Regions from separate parts of the Synechococcus sp. BIOS-E4-1 genome, predicted to be linked through region 1. Evidence: predicted binding sites of a transcription regulator. Region 1 holds the regulator's gene; each other region holds the start of a gene.
The links. The regulator NtcA, encoded in region 1, controls nitrogen genes in cyanobacteria. The targets are predictions, from matches to a motif close to GTANCNNNNGNTAC.
Positions count from the first base shown of each region.

Region 2: the regulator NtcA is predicted to act here: its motif matches at 1,865-1,878, upstream of SynBIOSE41_RS17470 (circularly permuted type 2 ATP-grasp protein).
Region 3: the regulator NtcA is predicted to act here: its motif matches at 5,263-5,276, upstream of SynBIOSE41_RS04450 (sulfotransferase family 2 domain-containing protein).

Region 1 covers NZ_CP047935.1:406,619-414,265, reverse strand. The annotation lists gene thyX (FAD-dependent thymidylate synthase) at 1-561, shown strand, start outside; gene dcd (dCTP deaminase) at 592-1,185, opposite strand; gene SynBIOSE41_RS01795 (cob(I)yrinic acid a,c-diamide adenosyltransferase) at 1,185-1,793, opposite strand; gene rph (ribonuclease PH) at 1,937-2,674, shown strand; gene ntcA (global nitrogen regulator NtcA) at 2,750-3,484, shown strand; gene SynBIOSE41_RS01780 (DUF3084 domain-containing protein) at 3,543-4,754, shown strand; gene SynBIOSE41_RS01775 (resolvase) at 4,751-5,188, shown strand; gene SynBIOSE41_RS01770 (DUF3146 family protein) at 5,166-5,423, opposite strand; gene pth (aminoacyl-tRNA hydrolase) at 5,423-6,052, opposite strand; gene SynBIOSE41_RS01760 (TatA/E family twin arginine-targeting protein translocase) at 6,059-6,298, opposite strand; gene psbH (photosystem II reaction center phosphoprotein PsbH) at 6,321-6,521, opposite strand; gene psbN (photosystem II reaction center protein PsbN) at 6,608-6,748, shown strand; gene SynBIOSE41_RS01745 (alpha-mannosidase) at 6,736-7,647, opposite strand, start outside.
Region 2 covers NZ_CP047935.1:3,241,071-3,248,717, reverse strand. The annotation lists gene SynBIOSE41_RS17475 (alpha-E domain-containing protein) at 1-284, opposite strand, end outside; gene SynBIOSE41_RS17470 (circularly permuted type 2 ATP-grasp protein) at 278-1,753, opposite strand; gene SynBIOSE41_RS17465 (DUF4278 domain-containing protein) at 2,146-2,313, opposite strand; gene SynBIOSE41_RS17460 (type 1 glutamine amidotransferase) at 2,481-3,218, opposite strand; gene ureC (urease subunit alpha) at 3,233-4,942, opposite strand; gene SynBIOSE41_RS17450 (urease subunit beta) at 4,946-5,266, opposite strand; gene SynBIOSE41_RS17445 (urease subunit gamma) at 5,277-5,579, opposite strand; gene SynBIOSE41_RS17440 (urease accessory protein UreD) at 5,598-6,557, opposite strand; gene ureE (urease accessory protein UreE) at 6,657-7,145, shown strand; gene SynBIOSE41_RS17430 (urease accessory protein UreF) at 7,142-7,647, shown strand, end outside.
Region 3 covers NZ_CP047935.1:899,348-906,994, forward strand. The annotation lists gene SynBIOSE41_RS04440 (hypothetical protein) at 1-772, opposite strand, end outside; gene SynBIOSE41_RS04445 (sulfotransferase family 2 domain-containing protein) at 874-1,752, opposite strand; gene SynBIOSE41_RS04450 (sulfotransferase family 2 domain-containing protein) at 1,749-5,033, opposite strand; gene SynBIOSE41_RS04455 (YadA-like family protein) at 5,724-7,647, shown strand, end outside.

The DNA of each region.
Region 1 (7,647 bases):
GGTGGCATGAAAGGCCATTACGGCCCACTGGAACATGCCCAGATCGTGCTGAACGTGGGCTGGTTTCCTCACTCGGTGATGCAGCAGGCGCGAACGCACCGGGTGGGAGTGAGCTTCGATGTTCAATCGATGCGTTACACAGGCGAGCGGATCTGCCGTGCGGCTGATGGGGAACTGGATCTTGAGGAGGTGTTCTATCTGCGGCCGGTGGGTGAGTATCGAGACCGGCTGGGCAAGAAATACACCTACGTCCAGGAACAGAGACTGATCGATCTGAAACTCTGCCAACTGGCAGCGGAGCGCTATCGCGATCTGTTACGCGAAGGCTTTTCCGAAGAGCATGCCCGAGGCATCCTGCCGTTTGACTACAGACAGCATTTTGTTGTCAGTTTCAGTCTGCGAGCCTTCCTTCACTTCCTCGATCTGCGTTCCAAACTTGACGCGCAACAGGAAATCAGAGAGCTCTGTGACTTGATGTGGCCCCATCTCCAGAGCTGGGCACCTGAGTTCGCTGACTGGTACGAGAAAAACCGCCTGCACAAGGCGCGATTGGCTCCCTGACCGAGAGGCGAGATCCATGTCTTGTCGGCCTTAAACCTTGGCCAGTGTCACCTTTTCAGGTTGATGCTGGTATTTGCCTTGGCGATCGCTATAGGTGGTGTCACAGGGATCGCCTTCGAAAAACAGCAGTTGGCAGATGCCTTCATTGGCATAGATGCGGCAGTCAGCTCCTGAACTGTTGCTGAATTCAAGCGTGAGATGCCCCTCCCAGCTGGCTTCAGCCGGTGTGGTGTTCACGATGATTCCCAGACGTGCATAAGTGCTTTTGCCCAGGCAGATCACGGTGATGTTCGGCGGGACCTTCATCTTTTCCAGAGCCACACCCAAGCCATAGGAATGGGCTGGAAGAATGAAGTAGTCACCATCGTCATCATGGTGAAGCTCTGTGGGCTCAAGATTTCCAGGATTGAACCGTTTGGGGTTCATCACTGTTCCAGGAACATGCTTGAAAATCAGAAATTCCCGAGGCGATAAACGCAGGTCGTAGCCGTAGGAGGAACATCCAAAGCTGAGAACAGGTGCAAGCTTCTGTTCAGGATCCAGATGACGAATCAAGCCTCTCTGAAAGGGTTCGAGCATGCCTGCGGCAGCCTGTTCCGTGATCCAACGGTCGTTCTTGAGCATCAGAAACCCCTACGCAGTTCCGTCACTTGATCGGCCAGGCCCATGAGAGATTCCGGGATCGACGGTCCTGTGATGATCACATCCATGGAACCAGGGCGTGCATCCAGGCTGTCACGCACCTCAGCTTCGTTCAGATAGCCCAGTGCGATAGCCAAACCGAGTTCATCCAGCACCAATTGATCGAGATCACCACTGGCGAGGTGGCGGCGACAGATCTGCCAGACCGCCTGCACAGCATCCACAGTCGTGGGTTCAGTTGAGCTGGCCGGATCTGAAAGACATCCCATCACTGCAGGCCTCATCCAGACCATGCGATCGCAGAGCGTGATCGCCGCATCAGGCCCCTGTGCGACTCCACCCTTGAGGAACTGCATCACTGCGACACGGCTGCCAAGCCCAGCGGATCGCAGTGCCTGACTGAGCACTGTGCCGAAACTGCCTCGATACGGGGCGGTATGCACCTGCAACTGCCCCTCAGGAGCCACCAGATGCAGTGGCTGATGAGGCTGAAGCGAGGGCAGGGGATGCAGGCCGGTACGGTTCAGAGCCCGTTGATCGGCGCCGCTCTGCTCGCGGGAGCGATGGCTTGGGCTCAGGCTGGCTGTCATCTCGGTCGCTTCCGTCGTAACTGGAATCGAATCGACCCAGCGGAACTCGAATCTAGCGGCGAAAATGCAAATCACAATCCCTTTGACACCATCCCTGGTGTCTCTAGGCCAACTGGCAGGCTCAAGATCCCGAACCTTTCCCCATGAGCGAACCCCAGCGCAACGTTGATCGCCAAGATGGCCGCCAACCCGCCGACCTCAGGGCCTTCTCTGTCGACTGGGATCCCATGGGTTTCGCTCTGAGCTCCGTCATCGTTCGCACCGGACGTACCACCGTGCTCTGCAGCGTCTGCCAGGAAGACGGTGTCCCTCGCTGGCGACGTGATCAGGGCCTGGGGTGGCTCAGCGCTGAATACCGACTGCTGCCGGGATCCACTCCTGATCGTCAGCGCAGGGAACTGATGAAACTGTCAGGACGAACCCAGGAGATCCAACGCCTGATCGGCCGCAGCCTTCGCGCCGCAATCGACATGGGGGCTTTGGGTGAGAACACACTGCTGATCGACTGCGATGTGATTCAGGCGGATGCGGGGACCCGGACAGCGGCCATCACCGGCGCATGGCTCGCCCTGCAGAAGGCCTGCGAACGGCTGCTTGCACAAGGCCGCATCAGCACCAATCCGGTCATCAACCAAGTGGCAGCGGTCTCTGTGGGCCTGATCGAGGGGCATCCTCTGCTTGATCTGGACTACAGCGAAGACAGCCGGGCCGATGTGGATCTCAATGTGGTGATGAACAACGCCGGCGATCTGCTCGAGCTGCAAGGCACTGCCGAGGGTGCACCATTCAGTCGCCGGCAGCTCAACAGCCTTCTGGACCTTGCCGAACCAGGGCTCAAGCAACTCATGGCCGCACAGCTGAATGCACTCCATGGGGACTGAGCCAGAAGAACCGTGTGCGTTGCTACAGGGTGACGGCGCATCGCTCCTTAACTTCCCCGCATTGATGCGTTGGTCATGGCCGAAGTGATGCGCGGCTTCAGTCGGACTGCTCCCCAACCTGGGCGATCCACAGAGACAAGCCTGACCAATGCGCCCAACCCCGCCAGCAGAACCCTGCTGGAAGTGATCCGTGATCTGGATGGTGCCAGCACCGAAATGGTGGAGCGGAACAAGACAATCTTTTTCCCTGGCGACCCCGCCGAACGCGTCTATCTGATCCGAAGGGGGGCTGTACGTCTGTCGAGGGTGTACGAGTCGGGGGAAGAGATCACCGTTGCCCTGCTGAGGGAAAACAGCCTGTTCGGAGTGCTCTCACTGCTCACCGGGCATCGCTCCGATCGGTTTTATCACTCCGTGGCATTCACCAGAGTGGAGATGGTGACAGCACCAGCGAGCTCCGTGCGCCAGGCGATCGAAGCGGACACCAGCGTGGGATTGCTGTTACTGCAGGGTCTCTCCAGCAGAATTCTGCAGACCGAGACCATGATCGAAACACTCACACACCGGGATATGTCCTCCCGTCTGGTGAGTTTTCTGCTTGTTCTCTGCAGGGACTTCGGCATGCCTGGGTCCCAGGGCATCACCATTGATCTGCGTCTGTCTCACCAGGCCATCGCTGAAGCGATCGGATCCACCCGTGTCACGATCACGCGACTGCTTGGCGATCTACGCAATTCAGGCCTGGTCGAAATTGACCGCAAGAAAATCACCGTTCTCGATCCGATTGCACTGGCCAAACGTTTCAGTTAATCCCTCGACAGGTGAAGATGGGCAGCACCTCAGCGGCCTGCCGCATGTTTGACCGTCCGTGACCGGCTGGCTTCTGCTGCTGTCCCTGTTGATCCTCGGGGGGGTGCTCTCCACCCTTGGTGATCGACTGGGTTCAAGGGTCGGCAAGGCCCGGCTGAGCCTTTTTGGTCTTCGCCCACGTCAAACCGCGGTGGTGATCACAGTGCTGACGGGGAGCCTGATCAGCGCCCTGTCGCTGGGGCTGATGCTGCTGGTGAGCCGTCAGCTGCGGGTTGGACTGTTTGAACTCAACGACCTGGAAGCACGCCTGCGCAGCAGTCGCTCAGATCTGAAAGGAAGCCGCAAGGCTCAACGCAAGGCCCGTCAACAACTCGAGGAGGCTCGCGCCGATGAAATCAAAGCCAGGAAGATCCTGGCTGATGCAGAGGCCCGGGCCGGTGAGCTGCGCAGCACACTTCAACCGCTGCAGGAACAGACGCGCCGACTTGAAGCTGAACGACAGAGACTCAGCCAGGACGTGCGCAACCGCGATGCGGAAATCCAGCGCACGGATGATGAACTTCAGGCGGTGCGCGAACGCATCAGCTCCGGTGAAGCGGAGCTCCAGCAACTGGAGGAGAACCTGCTGGCACTGCGGCGTGGAGATGTGGCCATCAGCAGTGGTCAGCCACTGGCCACCGTCACGCTCAAGCTGGATCGTCCTGATCAAGCCCGGCAAGTGATTGACCAGGTGTTGCGGGAAGCCAATCTGCAGGCCTTTCAGAAAGTTCTGCCAGGACAGGCACCTGATCGCCAGATCATCCTCGTGCCCCGCCAGGACATTGAAAGACTGGAAAAAGCCATCCGAAAACCTGGCACCTGGGTGGTGCTGCTGCGCTCAGCGGCCAATGTGCTGCGTGGTGAGCGAGTGGTTTACGCCTTCCCGGATGTACGTCCCAATGTGGCCATCACCATTGAGGGAGAAGTTCTGGCCAGAACCACTCTTGCCAGCCAGGACACCAACCCGGAAGCGGTGCGAAACCGCATCAACCTGCTGTTGGCATCCACCCTGGCAGAGGTACGCCGACGGGGGTCGCTCAGCCAGGGACTTCAATTTGATGCCAACGGCGTCAACACGCTTGCCCGGGAGCTGACCGAACGCAGTGGTGGACTGGTTGAACTCGAAGCGGTGGCCGTGCGGCGCAGTGAAACCGCCGATCCCATTGCCATCGAGCTGCGTCCGAGCCGCCGGCTGCGCCCAAGATCGACGCTCCAGGACGACACTCCATGAGCTGGATCGTCTCGGTTGACCCTGGACGCAACAAGTGCGGCCTTGTCCTGGTCGATTGCGGCAATAACTGCGTCATCGAAGGGCGAGTGGTTGCAACTGAGGATGTACGGGACACTCTTCAGTGCTGGAAGCAGATCGCACCCATTGAAGGCATGGTGCTGGGAAATGGCACAGCCAGCGACAGCTTGAGAGAGCAGCTGCCTGAAGATCTTCCCGTCAAGCTGGTGGATGAGCGCGGCACCACACTTCAGGCACGCAAGCGGTATTGGCAGCTGTGGCCCCCCAAGGGATGGCGGCGATTGATCCCCCGAGGCCTGCTGCTACCACCCACCGAACTGGATGCCCTTGCAGCCCTGGTGATTCTTGAATCCGAGCTCGGTCGCGAGATCCTCTGGCCTGGTCCAGCCCCACTCAGAAACGGGCTCGCACCGTAAAGCTGTAGTCACCGCCGGCTTCAAGCCTGTAGTCGGATTTCACAAGGAACCGAAGCAACGCGTCCTGAATCAGCGCTCTGCCCAGGGAGGGCTCCACGCTCAGCTCACCCCGGTCAAACAACCAGTGAAAGGTCCAGGTAAAGCCACCCGCCTGAACCTCTCCCTGCAGACATTTGTCTCGGAAGCTGTGCTGGTGCACCCGGAGATGAGCTGTGGTGACAGGCAGGGGCGCCATCAGGCCGGTTCGCCATCAACAGCAGGAGCCAGATTCACTGCATTGATGGCATTCCCAGCCCGATCCAGGCCTTGTCGCTGAATGTGATCGAGGCCTGACAACACTTCGCGCAGCACGTCCTGGAGCAGAGGTTCCTCAGCACGGTTGAACTGACCGAGAACATGGGAGATCATGCGGGCACGACGCTCCTCGGGATTGCGGCCGGGAGCGCCGATGCCAATGCGAAGGCGGGCGAACTCCTGTGTGCCGAGGTGCTGAATGGTGCTCTTCAGACCGTTATGTCCACCAGCACCTCCCTGCGCGCGCAGGCGCAGCCGTCCTAGCGGCAGATCCATGTCATCGACGAGCACGATCAACTGGTGAATCCCTAGATCAAACCAATCCAGTGCCGCACGGATCGAACGCCCGCTGTCGTTCATATACGTCTGTGGCATCAGCAGCCTGAGTCGATCACAACCTGAACCGACATCAGCGAGATCACCCTGAAGCTTGGACATCGGCTTAAAACGCCCACCTTCACGGTCTGTGAGCAGTTCAAGAGCCATGAACCCGACGTTGTGGCGGGTCGATGAATATTTTTCACCGGGATTGCCAAGTCCGACCACCAGACGGAGGTCTCCACGCTGGATCACCGGTCAGTCCTCAGAACCCTTGGATGATGATGCTGAATCCGTTGGTGAGGAGGATGGAAGTTCCTCTGGATCTGCCATCGCCTTGCTGATTTCCCGTTCGAACTCCTTCGAAGCCGTCTGAAATCCTTTCAGGGTCTTGCCAAGCGTCCGGCCAAATTCAGGCAGGCGCTTTGGGCCGAACACCAGAAGCGCGACTGCTCCGATGACGGCCATCTCAGGGAGTCCGATGCCGAAGATGTTCATGGAAGGGGATGAGTGGGCCGAATCAGGCGCCGCCGTTCCAGTTCACGTTGATTCCCTCGAGGATCAGAGACTGGTTGTAGAGCTGAAGAATCACCAGCAGGAAAACCAGAAACAGCACCATGAAGATGCCCATGACAGGAGTCGTTCCCCAGCCGGGGACAACCTTGCCGTACTCGGAATTGAGTGGACGGAGCAGATCGCCCAAACGAGTGCGTTGTGCCATAGCGGCCCTGAGGTCTCGGGTGAAGTTCAGTTCCGATACTGTAAGGGTCCCGACCCGTAACAGGGTCGATCCTGTCGCGAGATTTGATGGAAAGCTCCTCCCCGGCGCTGTCGGTGTCGATTGCCGTGCTTACGGCTCTGTTTGGGCTCACCGGTTTTGGCGTTTACACAGCCTTCGGGCCACCGTCGAAGCGCCTGGATGATCCCTTTGATGATCATGACGACTGAGGGGCCAAGCGAAGCTCTTGCAGTGCTCCTGGAGAGATCACTGTTGAGTGCTGTTGATCCTGAACCCACCAGCCCTCGTCACCGGGCGACCAGTTCACCCTTGCGCTGCCTGGGTTGAGCAGCTGGAGCAGAACAGCGCCTTTGACAGCCCCAGCAGACTGATCCACTCGTATGGAGACCGGCACCAATGTCTCAGGCAGTGCCGGAAAACCCTCCCAACGACGACACAGTTCGATTGGACCCAGCCACCCGGGTTCACGGAATTGAATGGCTGCCTGTGTGAGGCCATCCCGATACCAGCCCCGAGACACTGGCATCAGGGCGAGGCGATGACGATGCAATCGCTGATCAGCCGATGGATCAGGCCAGGTCGGCCCGCGCAAGAGGGACACTCCCAGATGATTCGGTCCGGCATCAACACCCTGAGGACCGTCGAGCAGGACGCCAAGCCCACCACCCGAGGCTGCTTCCTCACTCGCCAACCAGGAGATCACAGGCAGCTCCCAACGGGCGTGTTCCCAGGGCGTCAAGGCAACAGCGGGTCGTTCGATCACACCGCCGCTGGTGTCCGCCGCCCAGCGAACAGCTGGCCTGACCAGGGGACAGACCATGCGAAGCAGTTCATGGGTCTGCCGCCAGTCGATGGTCAGTTGCAGTTCAACGGCGGGGCTATCAGCTCGCAGCAGCACATCCAGACGCATCGCACTGCTCTCGATTGAGCTGCGCAGCACGATCCTGGCCACCAGAGGGCCCTGCTCCACCAGCTCCACCTGCCATTCCGCAGCCATCGGCAGTTGGTGCTGCGGGTAATCCGCGGCCAGATCCCAGGCATCCCAGAACTCACCGTGGTCGCGGTAGCGCCTGAACTGCAGTGGCGCCGAGAGCTGATCAACACCCTG
Region 2 (7,647 bases), 480 kb from region 1:
CGTGCGTTCTCGCGAGCCATCGCGATGCAGCTCACAATGCTGTTGCGGTTGTCCTGATCCAGGAGCAGGAAGTGGATGACATCTTTGGATGATCCAGATGGATAAGCCTTGTCGAAACTGCGGCGGTCGCCGGTGGCATCCACCAAAGGCAGCCACGGTTCGGCACTGCCTGGAGGGCAGTCGAGAGCCATCGCTTCGCTGACCTCGAGAAAGCGCGAGATGTTTTCTGCTCGTTCCAGATAGCGATTGATCCAGTAGAGGGAGTCGGCGACCCGGCTCAGCACAGGGCGGCCTCCCTTTTCTGCTCCGTTGTGACCCGCTGTTCATCCAGAATCCAGGTGTCCTTGCAGCCGCCACCCTGGGAGGAATTCACCACTAGAGAACCTCGCTTTAGGGCAACACGGGTGAGTCCACCTGGGCTGACCCAATTGCTTTTTCCACGCAGCACGTAAGGGCGAAGATCCACATGACATGGGTAAAGCTCCCCCTCGCTGAGCGATGGCACGGTGGAGAGCTGAAGCGTTGGCTGGGCGATGAAGTTGCGTGGATTCTCCCTGATCTTCGAATCGAAGTCGGCCAATTCTGAGCGGCTTGCCTGCGGTCCGATCAGCATCCCGTAGCCCCCTGCTTCGGCAACGGATTTCACCACTAGCTGTTCAAGGTTGTCGAGGACGAACTGGCGATCCTCTGACCGTGCGCACAGATAGGTGTGAACGTTCTCGATGACTGGCTCCTCACCGAGGTAGTAGCGAATCATTGCCGGCACATGGGCATAGATGAGCTTGTCATCGGCAACTCCTGTTCCCGGCGCATTGGCGATGGAGAGCCTGCCCTGACGCAGCACATCCATGAGGCCGGAGACTCCCAGCATGGAGTCTTTGCGAAAAACGGTTGGATCGAGGAAGTCGTCGTCGATGCGGCGATAGATCACATCCACTCGCGTGCGACCGTTCGTGCTGCGCATCCAAACACTATTGTCCTCGCAGATCAGATCCCTTCCTTCGACTAATGGGATGCCCATTTGCTGGGCCAGGTAGCTGTGCTCGAAGTAAGCACTGTTCAAAACCCCTGGAGTCAGGATCACAACCTGTGGTGAATCGCTCCAGGGAGCCAGGTCCTGGAGGGTTCGAAACAGGTGGGACGGGTAATCGTCAATGGGTTTGACGGTGCGCCCCTCGAACAGGCTGGGGAAAAGGCGTTTCATGACCCGTCTGTTTTCGAGGAAGTAGGCAACGCCTGACGGACAGCGCAGGTTGTCTTCCAGTACACGCCAGTGGCCGTCGCCATCGCGAATCAGGTCCAGGCCTGAGATGTGGCACCAACGATTGAACGGCAGTTCAATGCCCTGCATCTGGGGGAGCCAGCCTGATGAACTCTCCACGTCCTCACGGTCGATGACGCCGTCACGAATGATCAGCTGAGAGCCATAGACGTCGGCGAGGAAGCAGTCGATGGCCTCCAATCGTTGCAGCAGTCCCTGCTCCAGGGCCTTCCATTCGCTAAGGGCAATCAGTCGAGGCAGGGGATCGAATGGAAGAATCCGTTCGCTACCCTCCTGGCCAGAGTCATTGAGGCGAAAGGTGGCTCCAAGCCGGCGTAGCAAGTTGCTTGCAGAGGCATGGTTGCGTTTCAGTTCCGGCAGGCCAATCTGTCCCAGTGAACTGAGCAGGGGGGCCAGATTCTTACGGGGACAGGCTGTACCACTGCAGAAATATTCGTCGTAGCCGACCGATGGTCTGTAGTCGGTGAACATCCCTTCAAGGCGGGTTTACTTGATCCAAGAGCTCGCTCCAGCCACGTCTTGTGACTGTTGCTACGAATCCTTGTTGAGGGTGATCTGATCTCCAAAGATCACAAAATTTGTGTAGTGCTCGGTACGCAATTCACTGATACGAGCTCGATCAGCAGATCACCACGCGTTGCTGAAATGTTCTCAGCTGTTGCAGTGAAAAGAGAGCTGATGACCAGGCAGTCGAAACCGGATGGTTTTTCTGTTTGCAGCCGGAGGACTCCCTGGAGCTTGAAAGGGATTGCTTGCAGCTTTGCCCGATGTTCGATTGAACCACATCAACTCTGATCCAAGTAGAAACTGAGTTTTAGCCACTCAGATCTTTCGATTTGGCCGCATTCAAAAGAATGGATTGCTCAGTGGCTGTAAGCTACACCCCGATATTTCAGCTCGACCACAATCGGGCGAGCCTCTGCCTGACGTGCCCGATAAGTCTGCCTGCGATAGGTGAGTTGAACAGTTGGCTTTTTTACAAAATCTTTGTGCTGATTGTAGGTGTGACCGCGATAGAGAAGTGCGCTCATGATCGGTTCTCCGAAGCAAGCTCAGGTCCCCGTTCCATGGCCTGAGTCGTACTGCGCTTCATTCAAGGATGAAGTGAACGATGTGTAGCTGTGACTACAGATGATTGTGATTGATTGGTTTGTTGCTCTGGTGTTCGTGTTGATACCAGTTTCGAAAGGTTTTGGATTCAGTGGCTGCTGATGTTTTGTAGCTCATTGAACATATTGCTGAACAACTGGCTTCCACTCTGTTGCAGATATCCGCCGAGTTGCTCCCAGTCACTGCGGAGTCGATTGGCTCCATTACTCCCCATCGCGCTAACGATGTAAGCGGCGTCGGATTGAATCCATCGCTCCAGGTTTGGCCCTGAGATTTCGAGATGACACTGGAGGCCAAAGGCATGCCGGCCGATCCTGAACACCTGTTCGGGGCAGTGCAATGACGAACCAAGCAAGGTGGCGTCATGGGGTAGTCGGATGCGATCGCCGTGCCAGTGCAGGACCAGTGCACTTGGATCAAGGCCATCAAGCAGGGGTTCTTCTTTGGAATTCCGCAGCCAGTGAATGGCGCCAATACCCAGCTCTTTCAGTGCCTGTGGTGGGTCGCCCACCTCGAGTGGTCCCACCGATCCTCCAGCCGCCACAGCGAGCAGCTGGGCACCCAGACAGATTCCCAGCACGGGTTTTTTCTGCTGATGCCAGATCGATAACCATTCCAGCTCGCGTTGAAGCCACTTCATGTGTGGCTCATTGCGGTCGTTCACCCCCATCGGGCCGCCAAGCACCACAGCAATCGTGTTCGGGAGGCTGGCTGGATCGAGCAGGACTTCGCCGAGATCTGGACGGATCGTCTGGATGCTCATTCCCCGTTGAATCGCGAGTTCACGAATCAGATCAGGACCCTCATGATCAACGTGCTGAACCACCAGCAGGGAGTGATTCACAACAAGAGGTAGCGCTGGGCGAGGGGCAGAGTCTCGGCGGGCTCGCAGGTGAGCAGGTTGCCATCGGCGAACACCTCATAGGTCTGCGGGTCCACATTCACCTTGGGCAGGGCCGCATTAAGCTTGAGCGCACTCTTGCCCACGCTCCGGGTCTCCTTCACCGCCATGCAGATGCGTTCCAGACCTAGCTGGCGTTGGATGTCGGCATCCATCGCGGCTTCGCTCACGAAGGTGAGACAACTGGGAGCCAGGGCTTTGCCGAAGGCGCCGAACATCGGGCGGCCGTGCACGGGCCCTGGAGTCGGAATTGAGGCATTGGCGTCTCCCATCTGGGCCCACACAATCGAGCCGCCCTTGATCACCAGCTCAGGTCGGATGCCGAAGAAGCCTGGTTTCCAAAGCACCAGATCAGCGAGCTTGCCGGTTTCGATGGATCCCACTTCGTTGCTGATGCCATGGGCGATTGCGGGATTGATCGTCACCTTGGCGATGTAGCGCTTGAGGCGGTGGTTGTCGTTGCGATCGGAGTCTTCCGGCAGTGCGCTGCGCTGCAGCTTCATCTTGTGAGCTGTCTGGAAGGTTCGCGTGATCACCTCGCCGACACGGCCCATGGCCTGGGAGTCGCTGGCGATGATCGAGAAGGCGCCCAGGTCGTGAAGGATGTCTTCAGCGGCGATCGTTTCGCGACGGATGCGTGACTCGGCGAAGGCCACGTCTTCGGGAATCTTCGGATCCAGATGGTGGCAGACCATCAGCATGTCGAGGTGCTCCTCGAGCGTGTTGGTGGTGTAGGGCCTTGTGGGGTTGGTGCTGCTCGGCAACACATTGGCTTCGCCGCAGATCTTGATGATGTCCGGTGCATGGCCGCCACCGGCGCCCTCGGTATGGAAGGTGTGAATCGTTCGCCCCTTGATGGCGGCAATCGTGTCTTCAACGAAACCGGCTTCGTTGAGCGTGTCGGTGTGGATGCAGACCTGCACGTCCATCCGATCAGCGACGGAAAGACAGGTATCGATTGTGGCTGGTGTGGTGCCCCAGTCTTCATGCAGTTTGAGACCGCAGGCACCGGCGCGCACCTGCTCTTCGAGGGCTTCCGGAGTACTGGCATTGCCCTTGCCGAAGAATCCCAAGTTCACGGGAAGCCCCTCGGCGGCCTGGAGCATCCTGCCGATGTGGAAGGCTCCGGGGGTGCAGGTGGTCGCGTTGGTGCCTGTGGCCGGACCCGTTCCTCCGCCCATGAGGGTGGTGACGCCGCTGGCCAGCGCCGTTTCGACCTGCTGGGGGCAGATGAAGTGGATATGGGTGTCGATGCCACCTGCCGTGAGGATGTGGCCCTCGCCCGCAATCGCTTCGGTGCCTGGGCCCACAACGATGGTGACACCTTGTTGTGTGTCGGGATTGCCGGCTTTGCCGATGCCCACGATGCGGCCATCTCTGAGACCTACATCGGCTTTGACGATTCCCCACCAGTCGAGGATCAGAGCATTGGTGATGACCGTGTCAACGGCTCCTGCAGCTCGTGATGTCTGCGACTGGCCCATGCCATCGCGGATCACCTTGCCGCCGCCAAACTTCACCTCATCGCCATAGACGGTGCAGTCTTGTTCCACCTCCAGGATCAGATCTGTGTCAGCAAGACGCACGCGGTCACCGGTTGTGGGGCCGTAGGTCTCGGCGTAAGCCTGTCGGGAAATGCGGTAGGGCATGGTTCAGGCGTCGAGTGGTCCGTTGATGCGGCCGTTGAAACCGATCACCCGACGGGCACCGGCGAACGGAATCAGGTTGACGTCGCGACTGTCTCCCGGTTCAAAGCGGATCGCGGTTCCTGCAGGGATGTCGAGCCGTTGGCCGCGGGCCGCGGCTCGATCGAACTGGAGGGCTGCATTGGCTTCCGCAAAGTGGAAATGAGAGCCCACCTGCACAGGTCGATCACCGCTGTTGGCAACGCTGATGGTGGTGGTGGGCCGGCCCGCATTGAGTTCGATCTCGCCGGGTTCGCAGAGAAGTTCGCCAGGAATCAAGGGGGTCATTGGTCAGTATTCAGCGGATCGGGTCGTGGAGCGTCACGAGCTTGGTGCCATCGGGGAAGACAGCCTCGATCTGCACCTCTTGCACCAGTTCGGAGACCCCTTCCATCACCTGATCGCGGCGCAACCAGGTGGTCCCTTCCTGCATCAGATCGGCAACACTTTTACCGTCACGGGCACCCTCGAGGATCAGAAAACTGAGCCAGGCCACGGCTTCAGGATGATTGAGATGAAGGCCGCGCTTGAGGCGTCGTTCGGCCAGCAGTGCTGCGGTCACGATCAGGAGTTTGTCTTTTTCCTGGGGACTGAGTTGCATGGGAAACCTGGGTCAACTTCAGTGTGTCGCCGTTGGTCCGAGCGCATGGTTCGCTGTGAACAGTGATCGTTGCAAAGGCTGTGCTTGCAAGGGCTGTTCCTGCAGTGGCCAAACCCGTGGAGTCTTTGGCTCGTTCAGGTTTCTCAACAAACGGGTCCGTCTCCAGATGCGGCTGAACCAGAAACGGGCATCTCTGCTGGATGGACCTGTATAGCGGGCGATGAATCCCTGCTGGAGACCTCCGCATCGCATCGTGCCTTCAAGCCCCTCGCGATCGTCACGCGCAGCAGCAACCAAGTCCTTGAGGATGTGGGCACACAGCGGGATTGGAGCGGCCCAGATCAGAGTTCCGAACACTGGTTGGTGATGCAGGCCGTGGAGATCCTGGAGGCTTGAGTCCCCCAGTTCAAGCCTGTCCACCAGTTCCCAGGACTGCGGCTCCGATTGGTTTGCGCTCACCCTTTGGATGCTCAACGACGACCGCCAGCGGCCTTGCTGCAGTGTTTCGCCAGCGGCTGTTCGGCCCAGGCGAACAATCTCGGCTCCTAGGAACGAGGCATCCTCCGGTAGTCGCACGCTGAGTTGCTGTTCATAGAGGGCGTTGGCGTAGACCACGAGTTCCTGGGGAAGCCATTCCAAATCGCTGTTGCTGGAGAGTTGGCAATTCACTTCTTGTCGAGCCCAGGATCCCTGAGGATTCAGGCGGCTGCGACCGATGGAGCCATACACCTTTTGAGCTGCGACGCTGGTGATCAGGCTGCGGCTGTTGGCCTCGAGATCAAGGCTGATGTTGAGCTGGTCCCCGCCCACCAGTCCGCCAGCAGTGTGCAGAAGTGGGATTTCACGGCGGCCGTCAGTGCCGACTTCTGCGCGCAGCAGTTTGAAGGGAGCACTGCAGCCGCCCTGGTGAATGGTGCTCTCACCTTGCTGAATAAACTTCAGACGGCAGTGTCCCTGCCAGGGATCGAGGCGTTGCATCACACCAAGCTCGATGGCTCTCAGCGATCACTCTGTAGCAATGCACACGAAAAGAAGGCTTGGGTCATAGGCAGGCTCAGGGCCGGACAGGGAAGGGTGTTGGTTGAACCTGTGATCGTGCTGGAGCACCGCCAATTGGCCGGCGGATGGACCAAGGCCGAGGCGGTCGGTCGTTTGCAACTGCCGCTCACCGCAGACGAACGCACGGTTTTGCGTGGCCGCCGTCGCACCCGCTGCGGCAGGGAGTTGTTGCTGCAGCTGCCTCGTGATGGTGCTCTCCAGCCGGGAGATCTCCTTTTGGATGGATTGCGCAGTTTGCAGGTGGAAGTGATCGCAGCACCAGAACGGCTGTTGCGGGTTCGCGCGGCTTCGCCGCTTGAGCTCCTGCAGGCTGCTTATCACCTTGGAAACCGTCATGTTCCGCTTGAGCTGCATGAACAGGAGCTTCTGCTGCTTGAGGATTCGGTGTTGGCCGTGATGTTGACGAGTCGTGGACTTCAGGTGGGTACCTGTGAACGGCCATTTGTTCCCGATGGTGGTGCCTATGGCGGAGTTCATTCGCATCCTCATGGACTCGCTCCTGCATGAGATCGCTCGCCTTGCTGCAGATGGTCAGTCCGGCGCTGCCCGTGGGTGCATTCAGTTATTCCGAGGGATTGGAGGTGTTGATTCAATCCGGTGCTCTCAGGGATGAACATGGGATTGAGCTGTGGCTTGCTGCAGAGCTTCAGCGGGGTGGCTTGCGCCTCGAAGCCGCAGCGCTCCCGGAGTTGGCAGCTGATCTGAGGCATTGGCAGGCCAGTGCTGATGCCAGTGCGCGAACCCGGGTGATTGATCTGGATGGCTGGCTGTTGGCGACGCGCGAAGCTGCAGAGCTGCGTGCCCAACAGCGTCAGATGGGTGGTTCGTTGCTTGTGCTGCTCGCAGACCTGGGTCACCCTCTTCCAGAAGCGCTTCCTCTGGCATGGCCTGCTGCATGGGCATGGGCCTCCGTTGCTCTGCAGGTCGCTGAGCGGGAAATGGTTGAGGGCTATCTCTACGGCTGGGTTGCCAATCAACTCAGTGCTGCTGTGCGTTTAGTGCCATTGGG
Region 3 (7,647 bases), 490 kb from region 1:
GGTGTATTTCTTCGTCAACAGTAAAGCCCATGGCAGTCATCAGTCTAAGTCGTACTAAATATTCTTCCTCTTTACTGGTTAGGCCGTTGCTGAATTTTAGGTTCACAGATCCTAAGGGCCTGAGATGGCTCATTGCCGCGAGGTCAATCGCTCCGAAACGCCATGCTTGCATTTCTGCTGCACATAGAGGTAGTGCAAAGCGGTCATATCCATAGGCTGATTTAGTCGATGCCAGAAATGGCATCGACAGATCCAAAAGATCTTTGCGGATGAAAGGTGCTTGGAGCTCCACAATCGGTAAGCGATGGAGTGAGGTACACGCACGCTGACGTAGCCAGGGATATTCCTGACTTGTAGGACTGTTCAGGCTTAAGGAAGGCTGCGCTGCTGAGAGATGATGCATTCTAGATAATGCCATCACTGTATTGATATCGCTTGTTCGCAGGCACAGATCATCATCTAAAAATGCAACATAGTGATCCTCTGGGGGCATGTCGAGCTGATGCCATGCGGACTCCATTAGCTCACCTTTGCACTCTGTCTTCTCACTGATGACTTGCCAGTTTTGTGGATTATCCGATTGGGCAATGCCTTGGCCTGTCCAGTCGAACAGCACAACGCGGCAGGCTAGAGGCTGATCCACTATCACACCGTGTTGACCTTGCTTGCAGGTGATGACGACTAGATCGTTGTTGTAGGCACCTGGTGCAATCACAGGATCGCCTAATTCGATGGGCTCTTGCTGATTGAGTTGCTCCACAGCTGCTGCCATTTCTGGCAGGAACTGATCACTGTGACTCCCCAAAACCCAGCGTGCCCAGCACTGCCGTTCAGCCTCTGATCGATCGAGTAGTAGCTCTGGTAAAACTTTTTTCACGCTGCCTGCTGATCGGATTTCTCTGTCTTTAAAACTGTTTGAGCGAGCTCAAGAAATGCCCAGTCGGCGGAATAAAACTGATGCAGGGCTCTGAGAGCCTCAGGTGTGAGATGTTGACGCTTCAAACGCCGCCAGGGATTCTCATCTTCAAGATCTCTGGAAACATGTTGAGATGATGCATCAATCTCCATTCCGCTGACTGTTTGCCAGTGCTCAATCAGTTCATTGATGTTCTCCATCCCATGCAAGGAGTGATAACAGCCGGGATCGCCGCCCAGATAGGCCACCTGAGGAATTGTGTGATGACTCCAGTCGATATGGCAGGGGATCCAATGCTGCAGTTGCAGTGCGACATCGTTCATGGCGTAGATAGGGTCGGCGTCATCAGCGAAGCTGGCGATTCCATGCTGGAGAAAGAGATTTCGTTGATATTCCAGGGCCTCTCGACAGGAGGCCTCATCCACAGTGTTTGCGTGTAATTTTTGGTCGATTTTTGCACGTGTCAGTTCTATGAGGTGGCTTCTGCATGCCGACACAAATCGGTCAATTGGGTCTCGCCAGATTGCGATCAGGGCACGGTGTTGCGCGGCGATTTTCAATTCTTCTGGAGTCAGCCAGTAGGTGTGATGGAGTGCTGAACCGTGGGGATCACTGAGCAACTGCTGTTCATGGCATCCCTGCAGTTGCAGCCATACACGTTTGATCGTGCTGCAGCCGTTTTTGGGGACCCAGACGATGGCCGCGTCGTTGCCTAGGGGCAGGAGTGGTGTGAGTGTTCCACCAGTTTGCAGATGCTTCTGGAGGGAACACCATTGTGAATAGTTTGTGATTCGCAGACCAGGCATCAGCCCATGGGCTTGCACTGTCTGGTTCATGCCGCCATTGCTTGATCGGTGTCGTCAGGGCTGACGCTTGGGTTGATCGTGTTCAAGGGAAGTGAGTGAACGGCGGATGGCTGCTGGCCAACATCAGGTCGTTTGCGACAGATGGTTTCCACTGCAACCTGGAAAGCTTGCGCAACACTCGTGTCTTGGAAAAGACGCTCCTTGCGTTCGCTAATCAATGTTCGCATTTGTTGGTAGAAGCTCTCGTCTTCCAGCAACCGGCAGGAGATGGCAACGTAGTCGTCGACGTTGCTCGCAATCAACTCGGGTAGCTCGAGTACATCGAGCATCGACACCGTATGACGTCCGCGCATGAAGGCTGTTGGCAGGGTGACCACAGGGCAATCCAGCGAGAAGGACTGCATTGAGCTGTTGCCACCGTTCCAATCAATCGTGTCGATGGTGTGATGACTGATTGCGAACAGCCCCATGAAGTCGCCGTAATCGAGGCGGGGCAGGATGCGCAGATGGTTTTCGATGGTTAGACCACGGTGTTCAAAGTGTGGCCTCATGCGTTCATGCAAGCGTTCGGCGATGCTGCCGTTGCCCATATGACCCACCAACACAATGAAGGCTTCGGGGTGGCGCTGGGCAATCTCGGCGAAGGTCCAGTCGTTGCGCGGCAGGTATTTGAAAGTGCTCTGCAGTGAATTGAGGATTGGCCTGTCGCGGGGAAGATCGAACTTGTCGTACAGCAACTGGCCGTCGTGAATGGCGGCGGGCTTTTCGTAGTTCAGACCGGTTTTCGGCAAGCGATACAGCGTTTCGCTGTAGTGATCCTCATTGCCTTCGGGTTCCATCCCCTCACCCGAGAGGTAGTAATGAATCGTTTTGGATCCACTGGTGATCGGGTGCCCCCAGCCCTGTGCCTGAACTGGAGCCAGCTGCAGCACGGAAGTGGCTTTGCTGGCTGGATGCATGCCGATATCGGTGTAAATCAGTAGATCGAGCTGGTCGTCGATGATCTGCTGGAGCATGGGCTCGGGATTCTCCGCACGCAGCGGTAGATGGCGGTAGGTGCCAAGAGCGGCGAAGCGTTCACTGCCACTGTCTTCACTGTCGGAGATGTTGTAGCTGAAGATCTCGTAACCGGGATTGGCGGCAATGCCTTCCAGCCAGCCCAGGGCCCAGATCGATCCGTTGTGGTTGATCAGATGAGGAGAGATCACACCCACGCGTAATGGGGTGGTGTCAGCTGGATCGCGTTGGGGCAAAGGTTGCATGAATGCGCCAAGTTTCGGGCGCAGGATGCGATCGAGAATGCCGGCGTAGATCCTCTGTAGAGGTCGATCGTCTTCCATCTGGTAAGCGAGATAGAAGTTGGTGAGCGACCAGGTATGGGCGTAGAGCTGCTCCCAAGCTGGATCCTCCTGAGTGATGTCTTTCAACAGTTTGTAGAGCTCTTTGGCATCTTTTTTCCAGCGTTTGCGAACTGCAGTGACCTCTTGATCGGTTGCATAAAGAACTGGCAGCACATGCAGTCGCGTCATCAGCTGAACCCTCCGATCATCACTGCAGCCGTCAGCCACGTGCAGACCGTCGCCATAGCGATCAAGTTCCATCAGGCAGGCAATGCGCCCTTGAATCCCCACCACTGCTTCCAAGGGTGAGATATCGGGGCACTGGCAGAAGCGTTCAAATTCTGTGAGGGCTTGTTCATGCTGTTTCTTCTGAATCAGCGCCTGTGCCAGGTTCTGGCGGGATGGTTTGAACTGTGCATTGATGGAGAGAGCTTGCCGGTAACTGGAGATCGCCGCGTCGATGTCGCCGGAGTTGCCCTGGGCTAGTCCGAGATTGTTCCAGGCATCGGCATAGCTCGGAGAATGCTGGAGGCAAAGACGGAAGGCTTCAATGGCCTCAGGATCACGTTTGTGATCCCGCAGCAAATTGGCGAGGCAGAACGCCGCAGAGAAATAACTGGGTTGATCGCGCAGCAGCAGGCGCAGTTCGCGTTCGGCCTCTGCTGGTTGGCCGGCTTCAACAAAGCAGAGCGCCAGATTGTGGCGACACTCACTGAAGCCAGGATGAATTTCAAGGGCTTCTCGGTAAAGGCGCAGACCTTCACCGGTGTTGCCGAGTGATCGACAGGCGTTTCCGCCGTTGAAGAGCACATAGGGCGTGAGGAAACCGTTGCTTTGTGCTCTCTCAAAGCAACGCAGAGCTTGTTCGTGTCTGCCCAGCGATGCATGGCCAATCCCTTCGAGATAAGCCACTTCTCCGGCATGTGGGTGCCCATGAAGTGAGGCTGCTTGTTCGACGACTTCCTGGGAACGGTTCTGGCTGATCGCCTCGTAGAGATGAGCTAGCCCTGCTTCGGGAGTGTTGTGGTCTGGCCAATGTCCCTGTGGATTCGAGATTGGAGGTAAGGGAGGTTGGGCCAGATCCTGTTGGGCTTTGGCCAGTTGCTGCTGCGTCTCCAGCAGTTGTTGTTGCAGACCTGCAATTTGTTGATGCCGCTCGCGCAGTTGCTGAAGGGGATCCACGAGAGCGTCGTGATCCACAGCCGCCAGAGGCTTCACCTTGTCGGTTCGCCGGCTGGGCAAGCAGTATTCAAAAATGTCTAGATCTTGGCCATAGATTGTTTGCAGAAGTGCAATACCTTCTTTGCTGTAAGCCTCTTCCCAGCGTTTGCTGAGCCGTTGCCGGCAATTGGTGTCGTAGTACTTCAATTCCTGATCCAGCCGCTGCAAACGCTCTCCCGGCAGCAAGGATTTCAGTTGTACTGGCAACTCTTTGACCAGTTGATTTCGATCGAGGCGCAGATTGAACAGATCGATTTGGTCTATATAGCGATGCTGCGGCATCAAGTGGCCGTCGCTCTGCAGCAGTTCCCAGTGATCATTGAGATAACTGAGGAAGTCTGAGAAGCGGCAGGGTTCTGATTCATCTTTGCGACGAGCCGCTTGCACCGAGCTGTTCAGTGGCGCATAGGCAGGATCGGCCAGATGAAGTTTGTCGTGCCAGAACGACAACAAGCGTTCACCTGGATGACGGGTGACCGCGAGGCGCAGCGCATGGGCGTCGTTAAACCAAAGCTCTTGATCGATGACTGACAGCTGGCGAAGCGATGGCAGCCCATGAATCTGCGGCTGATGGATTGCTAAAGCCGGTTTGGTTTCACCAAAAGAAGCCCCCTCATAAGGTTCCCGTCCTGCTGCAATCACAGCCAGTCGCTTGAGCAGAGTGGAGGCCACCTTGGGTATGGGCAGCAGCATCCAACGAGCTTCTCCCACCAGAAGCGTGCTGGAAGCAGTTATCGAATTCACTGCCATTGGAGTTCAGCTGAGCCCTATAGGGAAGCGACTTTAAAGGGAATTCTTTAACCAGGCGTTGTTTATGAAGCAAATGTGTGCTGATCTGTCTTCGGCATCGCCATAGAGATTGATGCCGATGCGTGCGTGCGTCGATTCGAACACTTTGGCGTCAAGGTTATTGCGATTTTTCGCTCAAGTGATAGTTGAATCAGCGAATGGTTCGCTCCGCGAGTGTGATGCCGTCGCTGTATCTCGAGGTCCATTGCCTATCAGCGCCTTCTCGATGCTGAAAAGATCCCATACGGGCAATTTTCGCCTAAAAGCTGTTACAACCCTGAGCGCTTCAACGACGAACTCAGCAAATTCTCATAATTAACCGAACTTTGCTCAGTGGCTGCTTCGAAGGACATCCTTTTCCTTGGAATGCTGCTGAAAGTTGCTGGATTCCGGCGCGGCACTCCCAAACGACGAAGCAGCCGTAGTAGACGCTGGAGCCGATCGGCGCAGACCCTGTTTGCCAGTTGGGCGGTGCTTGGCCAGCTCGGTGCTATCGGCGTGCTCGTTGGCGAAGCCCTGGAGCCGCAGCTCGCGAAGGCACAGATCACTGCAATTCCAGGTGACTATGGCAGCGGCAGTCTTACTGCCACTGCCACTGGTGTCGGTGCTTTTGCGATCGGCAGAGGAGCAGATGCGAATCGCTTGTGCTCGATGGCCATTGGCTCTGGCGCGAATGCCCAGGGAGTGAATGCCACCGCAATTGGCGCTGGGGCGACTGCCTCTCGCGCCAATCAGATGATGTTGGGCGCAAGCTCAACCGATGTCACAGCGGCAAGTCTTTCTGGAACAGGTAATGAATTAATCCTTGCCAATGAAGACGGCACGCTCAAGCGAGCAGAGGGCCTTGTAGCCACTAATAACTCTCTGACTGTTGCCAACAATTTGTCGGCAGGCGGCGATACATCTCTCAAGACGCTGACGACATCTGGAGCCGCCAATCTTCAGAGCACGCTGAATGTTGAGGGGGAGACAACCCTCAAAAACACCACCGTTGCTGGCACTCTCAGCGTGACCGGTGATGAGTCTGTTGCTGGCAACTCAGCGATCACTGGTAATCAAACTGTTGGGGGTTCGATCAATGTCACAGGTGCTGTAACGCTGAACGGCGCCTCAACCATCAACAACAGCCTTGCGGTAACGGGCGCAACCACGCTGAAAAACACCACCGTTGATGGCACTCTCAGCGTGACCGGTGATGAGTCTGTTGCTGGCAACTCAGCGATCACTGGTAATCAAACTGTTGGGGGTTCGATCAATGTCACAGGCGCTGCAAATCTGCAGAGCACTCTCGTTGTTGGTTCGCTGGCCAAATCAGACCAAGCAGCTGATGCCATTGTTGTCGCCGATGCTGATGGAAAGGTTGCAAGAAAGGAGGTTGGGGCAGGTGTACTTGATTCTTTGACGTGTGAAGGGGAAGGCAATAATGCTGTCTGTTATGGACCCGGTGCTAACGCCACAGGCATCAATGCCACGGCGATTGGTGCGGGGGCATCAGCAGCAACAGGAAATAGTTCATTTGATCTTGGAGCGACAGCGATTGGATCTTTTTCCACGGCATCTGCGGAAAAAGCCACATCACTTGGCTTTGATGCCAATGCCTCAAACATCTCAGCATTGGCGTTAGGAGCTGCCGCTAGCGCATTGGGAGAACGTTCAGTCGCCCTTGGTGGCAGCTCTACGGCGAAACATCGTGGAGCAGTCGCTCTAGGAATGGGGGTCGTAACTGATCGTCCAGATCAGGTCAAGTTCAGAGACTCTGCTGAGTTGACAATTCCAAAATTAAAAACGGGGCAGTCTAGTGGCCAACTCTCAGGTAAAACTCATGGCCTGATTATCGCCAATAAAGATGGAACTCTTTCCAGGGCGTCTGTGCCTAATAGTTATTTTATTTCCTTGCTATGTAATGCAGACTCTGATTCTTCTGTTTGTCTTGGTTACGACTCTGATGCATTTGGAAATCAATCTTCGAGTTTTGGAGCTTTAAGTCAATCAGGGAAAGATGGCGACTCCGCGACTGCGATTGGCTATGCATCGAATGCTGCAAAACTAAACAGCACGGCGATTGGGTCCAGCGCGTTTGCGAACGGCTCTCATTCACTCGCTATTGGCGTTGGCAGTCAAGCCCTTGGGGCTCAAAGTATTGCTTCCGGTCAAGGGGCAAGAGCTGAAGGAACAGGTTCCACAGCGGTTGGTACTGGATCAAAATCGCGAGGAGTCAATTCCATTGCGATTGGAGCAGGCACAAACGCAGTCCAAGTCAATTCGATAGCAATTGGTGGTGGTGCAAAAGCTCAAGGAGTTAATGCCATTGCTGTTGGCCAATCAAGCTTGTCGGTCTATGACCAAGCCGCTGTCTTTGGCATAGGAGCAGAAGCTAAGGTCAAAGTTGCAGAGCAAAGCAAAACATCACTAACGCTTGGCCAAGCTCGAAATTCCCAAACTGGAGCAGGAACAGATTACTTTTTGCCAGGCTTGTCAAATCTTCAATCTGGCGGAACTCGCTACCTAACAGTTGACCAGGACGGATTACTACAGGTTCAGCAAAGTGCTGAGATACTTGATCCTGTAACCATTG